DNA from 3 places in the Mesorhizobium sp. Ca11 genome. Region 2 is predicted to be linked to each of the others. Evidence: predicted binding sites of a transcription regulator. Region 2 holds the regulator's gene; each other region holds the start of a gene.
The links. Region 2 encodes LexA, which represses DNA repair genes until DNA is damaged. Its sites were predicted from a motif close to TGTTCNNNNTGTGTTCNG; they were not measured.

Region 1: LB538_RS28200 (ImuA family protein) is a predicted target of LexA. The motif match lies at 1,994-2,011, and genes of this name have one in related genera.
Region 3: LB538_RS26290 (DNA recombination protein RmuC) is a predicted target of LexA. The motif match lies at 1,787-1,804, and genes of this name have one in related genera.

What each region holds. Positions count from the first base shown of each region.
Region 1 is NZ_JAIUHU010000027.1:24,404-27,680, forward strand. It holds gene LB538_RS28195 (DUF6504 family protein) at 1-959, opposite strand, end outside; gene LB538_RS28200 (ImuA family protein) at 901-1,971, opposite strand; gene LB538_RS28205 (DUF3037 domain-containing protein) at 2,210-3,004, opposite strand; gene LB538_RS28210 (HipA family kinase) at 3,001-3,277, opposite strand, start outside.
Region 2 is NZ_JAIUHU010000011.1:117,281-120,557, forward strand. It holds gene kynU (kynureninase) at 1-640, opposite strand, end outside; gene lexA (transcriptional repressor LexA) at 1,074-1,808, shown strand; gene LB538_RS20060 (ComEC/Rec2 family competence protein) at 1,844-3,277, opposite strand, start outside.
Region 3 is NZ_JAIUHU010000020.1:20,755-24,031, reverse strand. It holds gene LB538_RS26295 (GFA family protein) at 1-257, shown strand, start outside; gene LB538_RS26290 (DNA recombination protein RmuC) at 501-1,754, opposite strand; gene def (peptide deformylase) at 1,858-2,388, shown strand; gene fmt (methionyl-tRNA formyltransferase) at 2,682-3,277, shown strand, end outside.

The DNA of each region.
Region 1 (3,277 bases), on a different contig from region 2:
GTGAGGTCGCCCTGAACCAAGTCGAAGGCCGCGACCGACAGCACGGACAGCCGCACGAGATCGAAGCCGAAGCCGGCGTCGATGCTCTGCTCCAGCGCGGTGAGCCGCTCATGGAACAGTCTTTGGATCAGACGCGGCTCGCGCATCGGGCGCGAAGTGCCGACGGCGATGCGGTTGACGGCGCCATCGACGCGGAAGAGAAGCAGCGCCAGCGTCCTTGCGCCCTCGCCGCGGCGTTCGAGGTCGGTCTTCAAGGCGATCGCCAGCCGGCTCACCAGCCGCTCGATGTCGTCGGTGAGCACGACCGGCTCGGCAAGATGGCGCTCGACCGAGAGCGGCGCGACGGGAAGGCGCGGCGACACGGCCTCGTCGAGGCGGCCGAGCGCCTGGTCGAGGCGCAGAAGCAAGGTGGCGCCGAAACGGCGGGCAAGCGGCGCGCGCGGTGCTGCCATCACCGCGCCGGCGGTGCGCAGGCCCACACTTTCCAGGCTGGCGCGGGTCTCCGGCGCGATGCGCAGCGCCGACAAGGGCAGCGGCGAAAGCAGCGCCTCCTCCTCGCCGCCGGCCACGATGCGATCGCCATGGAAGCGCGCCGCCGCCCAAGCGGCGCCCGGCGTCGAGGCCAGCCCGGCGCGGACATCGAAGCCCTGCTGGAAGAAGCGGGCGAGGATCTCGTCCTGCATGGCGCGCTCGCCGCCGAACAGATGCGTGCAGCCGGTGACGTCGAGGAACAGCCCGTCCTCGCCGTCGATCGCCACCAGCGGCGTGTAGCGGTCGCACCAGTCGGCAAGGCCTTCGAGCAGGCGGCGGTCGGCTTCCGGATCTGCCTCGACCACATCGATCGAGGGATGCATGGCGCGCGCATCGGCGATGCCCATGCCGCGCTTCAATCTGAGCGCCTCAGCCCGCTCGTCGAGGGCTGCGATGCGCTGGGTGTTGTTGTCGCGATGGCTGATCACCAGCGGCGGCTGAGGCGACGGCAGGCGATGCGAGGGCCGGGAACGCCAGGACCGCCCCAGACGCTGGCGCAGGATCCGCTCCGCGGCCAGATGCGGGAACCACAGCGACAGAATTCTCTGTTCTTTCTGCAAAAGCGTGCTCATCGGGGTTCCACTCCAGTGTGAACTGTCCAGGCAGGGCCGTGCGGCTCTTGCCGATATCGACTTTGAAGGCGGGGCGGCCGATCGAGCCGGCGAGCGGCCCGGCGAGGGTCTCGCGGCTTGCCGCGGGCGCCGCCGAAACGATGAGGCGCACCGGAGCGGCGGTGGGATCGGCCTCGCCGGCCTGGCGCAGCAAAAGCAGCGGGCGGCCGGCGCTCCGGGCCCGCGCATGCAGCCGGCGCGTGGCGGTGAGGTCGAGAAGCCGCGGACTGCCGCGGATCTCGAGGATGACCGCGGCAAAGGCCGTCATGCGGGCCGCCTCCTCGGCGATCCACAGCGCGTCGAGCAGCTTCGGCGCCTCGGAAAACAGCAATTGCCCCGGCTCGATGCCGAACAGGGCATGAAGGCCCCTGGCATAGGGCATGCCGGCCTCGTGGAAGATTTCCGCCGTGCCGACCCAGAGGATCGGCAGACCCTGCTTCTCCCTGAGGACCAGGCTTACGAGCGAGAGCGCGAAGCCGGCAACGGCGCCTGCATCGCGGGTCTCCAGGCCATGGATTTCGCTGAGCGCCGCCTTGGGCAGGCCGCCGCCAAGCGCTGCATCGAGCCTATCGATGCCGGTGTGCAGGAAGGCATCCGCCGAAGCCACGGCAAGGCCGCGCCGGACAATCGTCATGTCCGGCCCGGCGGCATCGCTGGATGTTTGGTTTTGCGCCATTCCGGACGGAAAACTGCTTCGCACTTTTCCTGGAATTGCTTCGGGCGCGCACCCCGAGGGCGCCTGCAGGCGCTCGGGCAGCGTTCCCTCGATCTTCGCGATCTGGCGGCGCAGGGCAAAAACAGTGTCCCGCGCCACGGCGCTCATCGCCATGACGTTCACTTCCAGCAGCAATTGTTCCTGTTATGTTCCTATAGATTCCAGAGGCGCCCGGAAGAGTCAAGCAGAGTCGCAAGGAATTTATTCCTTATGGCAACGGTCTGATGGTCGAGGCCGACGAGACCTATTGGAACACGATGGCAATCCGGAGCCGCCAAACCGCTAGAAGGTAGGCACCTTATGGCGTCGGGCGACCGTCTAAATACCGCCGGAAAGCTGCCCGAACGCGGGACTAGCGATGGAGGACGTAATTCTGGCGGATGTCCGTAACCAGTGGCTCGATCTCGTTTAGGGTATAGAATCGGACATGGTGGCGTTCCATTTGATCGGCAATCATATTGACGAATCCCGCATCCTGTACCTGAGCATCGTCTCCGACCACCACCAACCGGGCAGGTCGTTCAAGGGCGGTTTCTTGGTAAAGGAGTTCGCCTTCTATCATGTGTGGACTGGCGCGATTGAGCGCCTTGTCCGGGTCACCCGCAAGCGACACGGCGTCGATCAGATTGAAGGCTCCGTTCTGATAGGCAAAGGGAACCTCAATTTTTATGCCTCCAGAAAGATGGACAGGATCGGGCTTTACGAGGAAGTCCTCAACGCCGTTGGAGCGAAAAGCTTGCGCCAGTTTGGTCGACAACCTTTGCCCGCGCGGGGAACTGGAAACCTCGCCAACCAGCTTTTCGAACAACTCGCTGACAAGCTGATCCGGATCCTTAACCAACACAGATCGAATGGGAGAGAGGCGAACCTTCCCGGACCTGAGCGCTATGAATTTCTCGATTCTCTCTCTGTCCCAGCCGTTGCCAAATTCATACCGCAACCGATCTTCCATCGATTCTTTCAGGTGCTGAAAATGGTTTCCGAGATGTATCTTGAACGCCTGTTCCGCGCGGCGTGGGCGATGGCTAAACTTCACGAAAACCGAGCCGTAGGCGAACACGATGACGCCAATGTTCACAAACTCAGCCCGCTCCGGGAACTCTGAGTACTGAACGAGCGAAAAATAGCCTTGAGACTCTCGGATCATTTTACCAACCCCGGGATTTCCGGTTCATCCACCAATCGCCCTGCGATGGTGTTCACCACATATTCCGCGCGCCCACAAATCAAATCGATCAGCGAAAGCGCGGCATTGGGTCCGAAGCCCCATTGTGCAGGAATAGAATTAACGACTTCGATCACAAAATCGCGCTTTAATTGAGACAGCCTCTCGACGGCGCGCCTGACCGACTTTGCATCGATATATGGGTCGAAGGCGGGGAACTTGCCATAGACATTGGGGTCTAAAACCCACGCCTCG
Region 2 (3,277 bases):
CGTCGAGATCCACCGGCAGCGCACCCGCCGTGTGGCAGAGGTCCCACACGATCAGCGCGCCGGCTTCCTGAGCCTTGCGGGTGAGCGCCGCCATGTCGCGCAGCCGGCCGGATTTGTAGTTGACGTGGTTGACCAGAATGACCGCGACGCGATCGTCGACCAGTTCCTCAATCGTCGGGGCATCGGCGCCTTCGAGCCGCAGCACCGTGCCGGGCCGCGTCGATGCGACGCCTTCCGCCATGTAGAGGTCGGTCGGAAAGCTGTCGCCCTCGGCAACGATCACCGAACGCTCGGGCCGCATTGTAAGTGCCGCATGCAGGACCTTGTAGATGTTGATCGAAGTCGTGTCGCAAACGACCGTCTGGCCGGGTTTCGCGCCGATCAGCCGTCCTAGCTGGTCACCCAGCTCGATGGGCATATCGAACCAGCCGGCGGTGTTCCAGGCGCGGATGAGATCCCGCGCCCATTCCTGCCTCGCGGCAGTCTCGATCTCGCTGAAGGCGTCCACCGAAGCGGCGCCCAGCGAATTGCCGTCGAGGTATATGACGTCTTCCGGCAAGACGAAGCGATCGCGCATGGCGCGCAGCGGATCCGCGGCATCCATCGCCTCGACTTCGGCGAGATCAGGAATTCCCCTCATTGTGCTGCCGCCTCCATTTCGATCTGGCCGAGGGGGTTGTCTCACCACCCTCGGCGACAGGGCAAGAACCTTTGGTCCTGTGTTAGCTGGTCCATAGACGGCGAAGACTGCGGATCGGAACTTCGCCAAGGTTGGCATTTTGGATTCGTTTCGTTCACGGTGCCGCGCGCTTACGGAACGAGCCGACGTGATCCCATCCGCGGCTTCGTGATCGTGTCGGCTCTTGTTTCAGCTTAACGAAGCTCCAAAATCGAGCGGAATCAATGCCGCTGTCCTACAAGGGGCGGCCAGGGCATCACCGGATGCGACATTGTTTCGGCAGCCTTAACAAATTCACTAAACTTTAAACGGTTGCGGAACACAACTGGAACAGATAGTGTTTGTTCTGGGTTTGTTTTTCTGATTCTGGTTTCAGAACCCGTGGGGGCCGCCGATGCTGACGCGCAAACAACATGAACTCCTGATGTTCATCCATGAACGCCTGAAGGAGAGCGGGATTCCTCCATCATTCGATGAGATGAAGGAGGCGCTCGACCTTGCCTCCAAGTCCGGCATCCACCGGCTGATCACGGCGCTGGAAGAACGCGGCTTCATTCGCCGGCTGCCGAACCGGGCGCGCGCGCTGGAAGTGCTGCGCCTGCCCGACTCGATCGCGCCTGGCCTGAATGCCGCGAAGAAGTTTTCGCCAAGCGTCATCCAGGGCGGCCAAGGCAATCTCAGTCGCCAGGTCAAGCCGACGACGCCATCGCGCACTCCGACGCCAAGCAATGACGACGAGGCCGCGGCGGCCGTATCCATTCCGGTGATGGGCCGCATCGCCGCCGGCGTGCCGATTGACGCCATCCAGCACCAGACGCATTCGATCTCGGTGCCGCCGGACATGATCATGGGCGGCGAGCATTACGCGTTGGAGGTCAAGGGCGACTCGATGATCGAGGCCGGCATCTTCGATGGCGACACCGTCATCATCCGCAATGCCAACACCGCAAGCCCGGGCGAGATCGTGGTGGCGCTGGTCGACGATGAGGAGGCGACGCTTAAGCGTTTCCGCCGCAAGGGTGCCTCGATCGCGCTCGAGGCTGCCAACCCGGCCTATGAGACCCGGATCTTCGGACCGGACCGGGTCAAGGTTCAGGGCAAGCTCGTGGGACTTATCCGCCGCTACTGAGCAGAACGGCTCGCCGTCTTCGCCCGAACGACAATCTATTGGGCCGGTGCGGCGGCTGGTTTTTCCGGCTGCTTATAGGGCGCCAGTCCCCTCGCCTCGCGCGTGTATTTCCGCTGCTCGTGCCAGGGTCGGTATGGTTCTACGACCGCGTAGCGGACGGTTGGCCGCGCGGTTGCCGATTGCGGATCGAAGAAGACGGCGGCGCTGCCGTCGCGCGCCAGCTGCCGCTTGGTAATGACGAGCACACGCGGATCGCGGCATGGGTTATAGGCCGTGGCGTCGTTGATGACGATGAGGTCGGCGAAACCGCAGGCCGGCCGGGCGGCGTCGCGGGTCTCGGCGAGCGCGACGATCGCGCCGGAAGGATGCCGGCCGATGCAGAGATCACCGGTGCAATAGAAGGGCGAGCCGGGCGGCAGGTCGACGGGATCGGCAATGTCCAGCATATCTCTGGCGAACCTTTCCGGCGGCACGATCTCCTCGGCTTTCAGCGCCCGTTTCCAGTTGTCGGTGGTGAACTCGTTGGAGCGCTCGCGATTGACGGCAAGCTCGCCGCCGCCGATCGGCATCGCCACCAGATGCGCATCCTCCGAGATAAGCACGTCCGGTGTGCGGACATGCGGAATGGCCAGCAGCGCAGCGAGCGCGAAAGGAACGGCGGCAAGCCTCAGCCAGGTGGTAGCCATCGTCGCGATGACCAGCGCGACCGTCGCCAGCAGCACCGACTGGATCGAGATCAGCCCCACGGCGTCGACCGGTGAGCGCTCGGAAATCCATGCCGAAATGGTGATCATCGCCGTCAGGCCTTTGCCCATGACAAAGAGGAAGGGACCGTCGAAGCCGAAGGGCATGGCCAGCGCGCTCAGCACGGCGAATGGCATGACGACCAATGAGACGATCGGCATCACCGCCAGATTGGCCAGCAGGCTGAGCGGCGACACCCGCTGGAAGTGCCAGATGGCAAACAACAATGTCGCGCTGCCCGCGATGAGCGACGTCACGGCGGCGCCACCCGCTCCAATCGCCAGTTTTCGCGATAGGAACCCGAGAAACGAACGCTTTGCCGGCGGCGCGGTCGTTTTGCCGGCGCGATAGTCGGCAAAGCCGGCATAGGCGCCGACCAGGGCGGCGGTGGCAGCGAAGGACATCTGGAAGCTCGGGCCGACCACTTCATGCGGCGAGACCAGGATGACAGCGATGGCAGAGATCGCCAGGTTGCGCATGGTCAGCGCTGCGCGGTCGAAAAGCACGGCGACCAGCATCACGCCAAGCATGATGAAGCTTCGCTCGGCCGCCACCACGATGCCGGAGATCACGAGATAGGCGGCGATCGACGCCAGCGCGATGCCAGCGGCATATTTCTTCACCGGCCGGCGCGACGAGAAATCCGGAAACAGCGCGAAGGCGCCGCGTAGCAGGACCATGATCGTGCCGGCGACCAGCGCCATGTGCAGGCCGGAGATCGAAAT
Region 3 (3,277 bases), on a different contig from region 2:
ACCGGATTACCAAGGGCACACCGAAAGTCTATATCAAGACCGGATCCAGCGGGGCCAAGCGCGCGCAGGGGTTTTGCGGCGAATGCGGATCGCATCTTTATGCGACGTCGGTTGGCGATGGACCGAAAATCTATGGTATTAGGGTGGGCACGGCGCGCCAGCGCGACCAACTGGTGCCGAGAAGACAGGTCTGGCACCGCTCGGCGTTGCATTGGCTGCCGGAGTTTGAAGGCATGGCGACCATCGAGGAGCAGTAGCACTGTCGGATCGGCCCGTTGACGGAAGCCTCGGCGATTGGCTGACTGTTTCGCGCCTTCGTCATCCTCGGGCATGACCCGAAGATCCATGCCGTGACCGATATGAGGGGCTCGGCGGAGCAAAATTCTTAGCCGTCTCATTGCGTTAGCCTCATGGCATGCAAGGCGTTCCAGACAATCTCCAAGGGATGCGACCTCGCCAGCGAAGGAAGAATCGGTCGTTCCAACGTCGGCGTCGAGCGACTACTCGTCGCCCTCGACGACGCGCAGCCTGAGCTGACCCGTCTTGGAGTCTGCTACCCGCGAACCGCCTTCGGCCTTTGGCGCGGCACCTCGCGCGGCCTCGGTCTCGCCTTCCGCGAATTCCAGCGCCTCGATCTTCTGGCCGCGCTTGGTCACCTTCGACGTCGACACCAGGATGTCGTCGATGTCGCGCGCCGCCTGGCCGAAATGTGTCTGCAGCCGACGTACCCGCTCGTCGACCCGACCCACATCTTCCATCAGGCGGATGACCTCGCCCTGGATCAGATGCGCCTGCTCGCGCATACGCGCGTCCTTGAGGATCGCCTGGATCACCTGGATCGACAGCATCAGCAGCGAGGGCGAGACGATGACGACGCGAGCGCGATGCGCCTTCTGCACCACCGCCTCGAAATTCTCGTGGATCTCGGCAAACACCGATTCCGACGGCACGAACATGAAGGCGGTGTCCTGTGTCTCGCCCTGGATCAGGTATTTTTCGGCGATATCGCGGATATGCACCTCGATGTCGCGACGGAAAGCCTGGGCCGCCGCCTTCTGCATGGCCTCGCCCTCGGCGGCGCGGATGGCGTTCCACGCCTCCAGCGGAAACTTGGCGTCGATGGCGAGTGACGGCGCGCCGTTGGGCATCCGCACCAGGCAATCGGGCCGGCTGCCGTTGGAGAGACTGGCCTGGAACTCATAGGCGCCGTGCGGCAGGCCGTCGGCGACGATCGCTTCCATCCGTGACTGGCCGAAGGCGCCGCGCGTCTGCTTGTTGGAGAGGATAGCCTGCAGCTGCACGACCTGGCCGGCCAAGGACTGGATGTTGCCTTGCGCGGTGTCGATCACCGCCAGCCGCTCCTGCAGCTTGGCCAGGCTCTCATGCGTCGACCTGGTCTGCTCGGCCATGGTCTGGCCGAGGCGCCCCGTCATGGCGTCGAGCCGTTGTCCGAGCGACTGGGTGAGCTCGGCCTGGCGCGCCCCGAACACCTCGGCGATCGCCCCCATGCGCCCCTGCATCTCGGCCTGCGCTTGCATGATGTCGGCCATCCTCGCCTCGGCATCGCGGGCATGGTCGGCGGCTTCGGCGGCCGCCGCCGCGCGTGCCCCGGCCGCGCGCCACAAGGCGACGACGAGCGCCACGGACAGCGCAAGCAGAAGGATCGCGCCGAAAGCCAGCGCCTGGCCAAGCGTCACGGTCGTGGCGCCAAGCCGCGCGATGGGCTCGGAAAGGACGGAGGTCATGTCGTTCATTTGGGCAGCATAACCGATTCGGCCTCCTGGCACAGATCAAAACGTGAACAGGTCAAAGATGCCCCGGTTGACGCTTTTCAAGCGAGGTCTTAGGTGAGACGCCATGTCGATCAAGCCGCTCATCATCCTTCCCGATCCCGTCCTGCGCCAGGTTTCCAAGCCGGTCGAGCGCGTCGATGCCGATTTGCGCAAGCTCGCCGACGACATGCTGGAGACCATGTATGACGCGCCGGGCATCGGCCTCGCGGCGATCCAGGTCGGCGAGCCGCGGCGGCTGCTGGTCATAGACCTTGCCAAGGAAGGCGAGGAGCCTCAGCCGCATGTCTTCATCAATCCGGAAGTGCTCGAAAGTTCCGACCAGCGGTCCGTCTATGAGGAAGGCTGCCTGTCGATCCCCGACTATTACGCCGAGGTCGAGCGCCCGGCTTCGGTGCGGGTGAAGTATCTCGACCGCGACGGCAAGCTGCAGGAGATGCAGGCGGAAGGCCTGATGGCCACCTGCCTGCAGCACGAGATCGACCATCTCAACGGCGTTTTGTTCATCGACCACATCTCGAAGCTCAAGCGCGACATGGTGGTGCGGAAGTTCAAGAAGCTCGCCAAGGACAAGGCGCCGGGCAAGATGGTGGGCTAGGCGACGCCTTTCCGCGCCTGAAAGAACCCTGGATCATGATATCAGTCGAAGGTTTCGATGGACGACACCCCGATCAGCAACATTCCTGAACCTGGCCCAAAGCCACAAGTCTCCACATGGGATGCGATCCGCAGCGCATTCATGTCTGAAGACGCGACAGCGACGAATTTGCCGATATGATGAATGAGATCGAGGCTCAGAGGAAGCGCGATTTCGGCCGCGATTTCGACGATTGATCGAGATTCGCGAAAGCAAGCGCCAAAGCGGGCGGTAGGAACAGGAGCACATCCGTCATGCCGCTTCGCGTCATCTTCATGGGCACGCCGGATTTCTCAGTGCCGACCTTGCGCGCCATCGCCGAGGCCGGCCACGAGATCGCGGTCGTCTACACCCAGCCGCCGCGCGCCGCCGGCCGGCGCGGGCTGGAGCTGACGCCGTCGCCGGTGCAGCGCGAGGCCGAGCGGCTGGGGCTCGACGTTCGGACGCCGACGTCGCTGAAAAGCGAGGCCGAGCAGCAGGCTTTTGCCGCCTTGCAGGCCGATGTCGCGGTGGTCGTCGCCTACGGCCTGCTGCTGCCGAAAGCCGTTCTGGACGCGCCAAGGCTGGGCTGCCTCAACGGCCATGCCTCGCTTTTGCCACGCTGGCGTGGTGCTGCTCCCATCCAGCGCGCCATCATGGCCGGCGATAGCGAGACCGGCATGATGGTCATGAAGATGGAAGAGGGTCTGGACACCGGGCCGGTGGCAATGGTTGAAAAAGTCGCCATCGCGCCCGACATGACAGCCGGCGAATTGCATGACCGACTGATGATTCAAGGCGCCTCGCTGATGGTTGAGGCGCTCGCGCAGTTGGGGATAAATTGTCTGACATTTACCCAACAGGCAACGGC